Linked DNA regions of Flavivirga spongiicola. The main gene of each other region encodes a partner of the protein of the gene in region 2 in a complex. Links are inferred from orthologs where the notes say so. Each region holds a gene or a part of one and is shown on either strand. Other genes may lie near its edges.

The links. The genes of interacting proteins can lie anywhere in the genome.
Region 1: the proteins of pheT (region 2) and pheS are in contact, whole or in part, in a crystal structure (PDB 6P24), measured with the Escherichia coli proteins. The link is inferred for Flavivirga spongiicola from one-to-one orthologs.

The regions. Positions count from the first base shown.
Region 1 is NZ_JAUOEO010000001.1:2,424,927-2,428,376, reverse strand. Bases 1-2,919 are described here. They hold pheS (phenylalanine--tRNA ligase subunit alpha), read right to left. Parts: upstream 2,011-2,919; coding sequence 991-2,010; downstream 1-990. Other genes in these bases: Q4Q47_RS09630 (CvpA family protein), read left to right, coding at 2,783-2,919; Q4Q47_RS09635 (hypothetical protein), read right to left, coding at 2,156-2,512; Q4Q47_RS09645 (hypothetical protein), read right to left, coding at 585-980; Q4Q47_RS09650 (NAD(P)H-dependent glycerol-3-phosphate dehydrogenase), read left to right, coding at 1-351. Also shown: more of Q4Q47_RS09630, read left to right, coding at 2,920-3,301; Q4Q47_RS09625 (hypothetical protein), read right to left, coding at 3,304-3,450.
Region 2 is NZ_JAUOEO010000001.1:4,399,902-4,404,069, reverse strand. Bases 577-3,682 are described here. They hold pheT (phenylalanine--tRNA ligase subunit beta), read right to left. Parts: upstream 3,290-3,682; coding sequence 863-3,289; downstream 577-862. Other genes in these bases: Q4Q47_RS17630 (peroxiredoxin family protein), read left to right, coding at 3,534-3,682; Q4Q47_RS17640 (phosphatase PAP2 family protein), read right to left, coding at 577-786. Outside these bases: more of Q4Q47_RS17640, read right to left, coding at 7-576; more of Q4Q47_RS17630, read left to right, coding at 3,683-4,168.

The DNA.
Region 1 (3,450 bases), 2.0 Mb from region 2 along the record:
ATGAGCAACTCTATTAGGGAAATGAAACGTTTTATTAAAAAAATGCATAAAATGAAACGTAACATCAATAACTCTGCTTATCTAGGTGATTTATTGGTAACTGGCTATTCGGTTTTTTCCAGAAATCGCATGTTTGGTAATATGATTGGTAAGGGTTACACGGTGAAATCGGCTCAAATGGAAATGAATATGGTTGCTGAAGGTTATTATGCTACAAAAAGTGCTCATTTACTTAATCAGAAAAACGCAAAAAAAACACAACTCCCAATCATTAATGCCGTTTACCAAGTTTTATATGAAGGTAAAAACCCAAAAAAAGTGTTTAAAAAATTAACTGATAAGTTAGATTAAGGGTAGTTATACTAGTTTTGTTTAAAATACAATAAAAAAAATGCTAGTTCAAGGCATAAAAATAAACCACCTCGAAATTGAATCCACTCCTCCTTTAGAAGGAGGAGAGTTTTTATAAATTTGCTAAATAATATCTTTCTTTAAAATTTAAATGAAACTGTAAACCAAATTCTTCCATTCGAAGAAGGGAAGGTGAATTTAATTTCTATAAAAGGAATTAAAGGCGGAAGGGTTTACTTCACCAAAACACCTTTAACACTCATTAAAGGAACTGGTTGTAAAGCTTTTAAATTAATCGTATTCTTTCTAAACAAGTAGGTTTTATCAAACATGGTATTGCCTTCAAAAAAAGTAACTTTAAAAGTATTGTTTAAAGCGAACAAACCCTCTTGCATCAATTCTATTTTTGCGTAGCTCTTTTTTGGAAGTTTATCTAGTTTTTTTCTAAATACAGAAGTCATTTTATCTTCAGAATAGCCACTAGTAACAATAAGAATCATTTCTAAGTCAACGTCTTTATCGTTTATAATATAGGCATTCCAATCTTGCGTCTTGTAAATGTCGTTGTACTCATTTACAATAGCGATGTAAACGTCTTCAACTTTTGGAATTTGGATGTCTTTTTTCATTCACGCTTTTTTACAAAGCACTCTTAAACTGCTCTAAAAACCTAACATCGTTCTCACTCAATAAACGAATATCTCCAATTTGATGTAACAGCATCGCTATACGGTCTATACCAACTCCAAATGCAAACCCTGAATATTCAGTGGAGTCTATTTTACAGTTTTCTAAAACATTAGGGTCTACCATACCACAACCTCCAATTTCTAACCAACCTGTACCTTTCGTGATTTTGTAATCGGTTTCGGTTTCTAAGCCCCAATACACATCTATTTCTGCACTTGGTTCTGTAAATGGAAAGTACGACGGGCGTAGACGTATTTTAGATTTTCCAAACATTTCGGTTGTAAAATGCTGAAGTGTTTGTTTTAAATCAGCAAAACTCACATCTTTATCTATATACAAACCTTCCACCTGATGGAAAAAACAATGTGATCGTGCCGAAATGGCTTCATTTCTATATACTCTACCTGGTGAAATAGTACGTATTGGCGGTGCGTTATTTTCCATATAACGTACTTGCACAGAACTGGTGTGTGTACGCAACAAGATATCTGGATTTGTTTGAATAAAAAATGTATCCTGCATATCGCGTGCGGGATGATACTCTGGCAAGTTTAAGGCTGTAAAATTATGCCAATCATCTTCTATTTCTGGTCCTTCACTAACGTTAAAACCTATACGAGAAAAGATATCGATAATTTGATTTTTCACAATCGAAATAGGGTGGCGCGCACCAATTTGAATAGGTTCTCCTGGACGTGATAAATCCCCGTAAACACCTATGACTTCTTCTTTACTTTCTAGCTCTTCTTTTAAAGCGTTTACCTTATCTTCGGCTGTTTTTTTAAGTTTATTAATAGTTTGACCAAATTCCTTTTTCTGGTCGTTAGCTACATTTTTAAACTCAGCAAAAAAGTCATTTAGTAATCCTTTTTTACCTAAATATTTTATACGGAATGCTTCTACTTCTTCTTTAGATTGTGTTTTAAAGGTTTCAGCTTCAGCAATGAGTTCTTTTATTTTATCTATCATGGCGTCATTTCAAAAATGAATGCAAATTTAATCAATTTATCGGGATTTGCGTTAAGGATTGCAATGGCATCCTTTTTACTTTTTTGTAAAAAGATATAGTGAAAAGCCTGACCTTTTGTTTTTCTCAAAAAGTAACGTCCAAAAACTAATTAATGTATTCGGTTTCTAAAAAATAGTTAACGATGGCTTCTTTCATTAAAACACTTTGCTCACCTGCTTTTAAATGGGGAAGGGCTTCTAGCGTTTTATAGTGTGGCCACCCATCATTATCTACAAAATCCAGCTCATAATACCCATATGGTATAAGCAATTTACAGATAGCAATGTGCATGAGGTCTAACTTCTGATCTTTTTTAAAGCTTCTATCTAGTTGCCCCAATTCTTGCACTCCAATTAAATAAATAATGGCATCGAGGTCTAAAGCCTCACCATCAGCAAATTGATCGGATAGTTTTTTTACTACCAACTGCCAGCGTTCTTTTAATTGTTCGTCTCTAGACATAATAAATTCAAAGTTACAAAGTTAATAAACCTAAGTGGGACTATTATTTTATCTTTGTTTAAATTCTAAATAAAAAATTTCTTGAAACCGATCATCCCCGAGGCAAGCCATAGGGGTATTTGGCAAGTTTTATTTTGATTTTTAGGTCAAAAATCGAAATTTTGTATTTAACCTCATCCAGAATTGCCAAAAAAGGCAATTCTGACCTCTCTAAAGGAGAGGTGAATAGAAAACCCCGACACCAAGGTTCGGATAATTTTTAGATTAACTATGGGTATTATAGACATTGTTTTAGGAGCTTTAATTTTATTCGGTCTTATTCGTGGTTTTATGAAAGGCCTCTTTGTTGAAGTCGCCTCTTTAGTTGCTTTAATTGCTGGTGTTTATGGAGCGATACATTTTAGCAATTTTGCTGGTGATTTTTTAGAAAGCAAAGTAGACTGGAATGCGAACACTATTAATATTGTTGCTTTTGCTATAACCTTTGTAATAATTGTTTTAACTATTGCGTTAGCTGGAAAAGCGTTGACCAAATTAGCAAATTTCGCTGCCCTTGGCATTATAAATAAGCTTCTTGGAGGTCTCTTTGGAGCTCTTAAAATTGCATTGATCTTAAGTGTGATTTTAATTATTTTTGATAAAATGAATAGTGCTATCCCATTTGCTGATGAAGAAGATTTAGAAGCCTCTGCATTCTACAAACCAGTAAAATCTTTAGTACCAATGATTCTTCCAAATGTTTTAAATGAAGGTGATGTAGATGATGATACTACCGAGGATGAAGCATAAATCTATTTAATGGTATTATCGTTAAGTATTTTATTTAATCCCATTTGAAACAAAGTGCCTTTTACTAAATCTTGTATTTCCTTTATCTCTGTATAACTCATTGCGAAAGTTATTTGTGGATTTGGGGTTTCGACCAATAAAGATCTACA
Region 2 (4,168 bases):
AAACAGTTAAAATACACCTATAATCCCAATTTTATTTCCTGTAAAATGGAGTTTCCAAGAAATACGATTCTTTTCTTTTACAGAATCGTTATAAGCTTTTGTATTGAATAGAAATTTATCTACAGAATCAACAACAGCAATACTTATTACAGTTCCTAAGGCAACATCTGTAAGCCAGTGTACACCTGCAAACAATCTTGAAATAGGAACTATAGAACCTAGTGTATATATACCAACTTTAGACCATACATTGTCAAATTGTTTCGCGATAGCATGAGTCATGGTCATAGATAAAACAGTATGTCCGGATGGAAATGAATGAAATTGAGGTTCTTTCGACCAAAATCGAAATTCTGTGCTTTTATAGCCGTTTTTAGGTCGGACTCTACCGAAAGCAGTTTTGCTAAAGCTTTGTATGAGTCCCGTGGTAAATGAAGATGAAATAATTAATACACTTGTTTTTCTAATCTTTTCATTTTTAGTCAATAAACCAAAACCATACAATCCGGCATTTGCAATAAAATAAACTTGCGGGCTGCCAAATCTGGTGCCTGCTTCCTGAAATACATTTGGCACATAGGGTTCTTGACGAATAAAAAAAGCACTACCTTCATCATCTATAGTAGAAAGTCCAAAGAGCCCCAGACTTATTGCTCCTAAAGTTGTAAAATCTTTCTTTTTCCAATGAAAAGGCCGGGTAAAAGAATGCTTAATACCTAAAAGAGCTTGTTTAGCATCGTAGCCAGCTAATTGAATTACAGAAGCTGTGTCTTTAGTTTTTTTCAAGTGTATTTTCTGTGCGCTCAATTTAAATGAGGCAAAGAATATAAAGGTTAGAAAAAAAACTTTTTGCAATGTCATATTATCGCAGCTCGGCACCAAGCTGCTTTTCAAAATTAGTTTGCAACTTGTTCATTATTTTATCAATTTGCTTATCAGTAAGGGTTTTGTTTTCGTCTTGTAACGTAAAACTAACAGCGTAACTTTTTTTACCTTTTGGCAATTTTTTCCCTTGATAAACATCAAATAAATTGACATTTTTTAATAATTGTTTCTCACTTTGCTTTGCTATTTTATAAATAGATTCAAAAGTGACTTTTTTATCTAATAATAAAGCAAAATCACGACGTACTTCCGGGTATTTGGGAATCGCCTTAAATTTAATCTTGTTATGCTTAACTAAATCCAGAATGGCATCCCAATTAAAATTTGCAAATAATACTTCTTGAGAAATATCAAAATGTTTAAGGATTGGTTTTTTTATTAATCCAAAGTCAACTAATTTAGTTTTTCCCTGGTTAAATTCAAGACCTTCACTAAAAAAGTCATTTTTGACAGGAGTTTCATTAAATCTCGAAATACCTAAGCGTTGAAGTACAGCAATAATGTACCCTTTAATTAAAAAGAAATCACTCTTTTTACTCGTACTATGCCAATTCTCTATGATTTGGTTTCCAGTTACAAAAAGTGATAAATGTTTTAATTCTTCTCTTTTGTCACCAAAACCATGATATGTTTTACCATATTCAAACAACTTTAAATCTGCACGTTTTCTATTAATGTTAAACGATATAGCTTCCAGGCCAGAAAATAATAGAGATTGCCTTAAAATGGACAAATCATTACTTAGAGCGTTTAGTATACTAATATTGTGTTCTTCCTTCAATTGTTCGCTTAAGGCTGTGTAATCCGGAGTCGTTAATGAATTAGAAAGGATTTCATAGAAACCTTGTGAGACCAATTGATTTCCTATGGTATTTTGTATTTTATAATCTTCAAACTTTGATGTTCCCGAAATAGAAGCGTTTAATTTTTTCGTCGTATTGATATTGTTGTATCCATACACACGCAATATTTCTTCAATAATATCAGCTTCTCTTTGTACATCATTTCTATAAGCAGGTACGGTTAAACCTAAACCAGCTTCGGTAACATTGTTTACTTTTATATCTAATGATGATAAAATACGTTTAATAACTTCTTTAGGAATCTCTTCTCCAATTAGTTTTTTAGCGTTCTCAAAGCTTAACCGAACCTCAAAATCTTTAATTTTATTCGGATATAGGTCAATTAAATCGCTGGTAATTTCTCCACCTGCTATTTCTTGAATCAATAAGGTGGCACGTTTTAATGCATATTCTGTAATATTAGGATCAATACCGCGTTCAAATCTAAAAGAAGCATCTGTATTTAATCCGTGTCTTTTAGCAGACTTACGGATGCTAACAGGATTAAAATAAGCACTTTCTAAAAAGATACTGGTTGTAGCTTCGGTAACTCCAGAATCAATACCTCCAAAAACTCCAGCAATACACATCGGTTTTTCGGCATCACAGATCATTAAATCATCTTCGTGTAATTCACGTTCTACACCATCTAAGGTCGTAAACTTTGTTCCTGCAGCTAAAGTTTTTACTTCAACTTTATTACCAGAGATCTTTACAGCATCAAAAGCATGTAATGGCTGTCCTAAATCGTGTAATACATAGTTTGTAGCATCAACGATATTATTTATTGGGCTTAAACCGATCGCTTTTAACCGGTGTTGTAACCAGGCAGGAGATTCTTTAACTTTTAGTCCAGATATAGTAACACCACAGTAGCGAGGTGCCAGATCTTTATTTTTTACATCTATATCAATTTTAAGTGTACGATTATCAATACGAAAAGAACTTACTGATGGTGTGATAAGCTCTAAATTGATATCTTTTTGAACTAAACCAGCTTTTAGGTCACGTGCTGTTCCTAAATGGCTCATAGCATCTGCTCTGTTGGGGGTCAACCCAATTTCGAATACCTGATCGTTTTCTATATCAAAAAGATCGGCAGCTGGTGTTCCCACTTTAACGGCGGCATCTAAAACCATGATGCCATCATGAGATTTCCCTAAGCCTAGCTCATCTTCAGCACAAATCATTCCATGACTTTCTTCACCACGTATTTTGCCTTTTTTTATAGTCCAGGGGTCACCTTCTTCATTATACAAAGTCGTTCCAATAGTAGCAACGGGTACTTTTTGTCCAACACCCACATTTGGTGCACCACAAACTATTTGTAAAGGAGATTCGCCTCCTATATTTACAGTTGTTATTTTTAGTTTATCGGCATTAGGGTGTTTAACACTGGTTAAAACCTTTCCAATAACGACACCTTCCAGTCCTCCTTTAACAGATTGATAGGTTTCAACACCTTCAACTTCAAGCCCCAAATCAGTAAGCAATTCGCTAGTTTGTTCTGGTGTCCACTCGGTTTTTAAAAACTGTTTTAACCAATTGTAAGAAATTTTCATAAAAAATTTACCATTTTAAGAGTGCAAAGATAAAATATTGAAGCTAGCATTCAAATATTGCTTGTAATTTGTGGGCTTAAAAAGTATAATTATTATCTTTTATTTGTTAGTATTAAGTTGTTATTTCGAATAATGTAATTCAAACGATCTTTTATGAAACATCCATAACTAAAAGTTCGATATCCAAGAACAATGATTGTATGGATGCTACATGTGACAAATAAAAAACAATAAATATAAACACATGAAACATATCATCATAACACTATTAACTCTTTTTGTCTTTGCTTGTAAACAGGACATTAAAATAAATAAGCTCAAGACAGGTACATACCGTGCTTTATTAAAAGTAAATGAGACAGCCGATTTACCATTTAATTTTAAGGTGATTTCTGAAAATAAATTACATATTTTAAATGCCGAAGAAGTTATTGAAGTTGATGATGTTACCTATAAAAATGACTCAGTATTTATAAGAATGCCCGTTTTTGAAGGCTATTTAGTTGCTAAAATTGAAAACAATAAGTTGGTGGGGCGTTTTGTGAAAGCAGGCTTAAACAGAGTCATGGGGTTCTCTGCTGAAAAAAACAGGACTCGGTTTGATACCTCAGAAAATGCTAAACATGATATTTCTGGAAATTGGGAGACAGTTTTTAGTCCGGATTCTGATGCCAACAAATACATAGCAAAAGGGATTTTTAGTCAGAATGGGAATATGGTAACAGGAACTTTTAGAACAACCACAGGCGATTATCGCTATTTGGAAGGTGTATTGGATGGAAATCAACTTAAGTTATCAACTTTTGATGGTGCACATGCCTTTTTTTTCTCCGCTATGGTGACCGATAGCTCCATGGTTGGTACATTCTATTCTGGAGA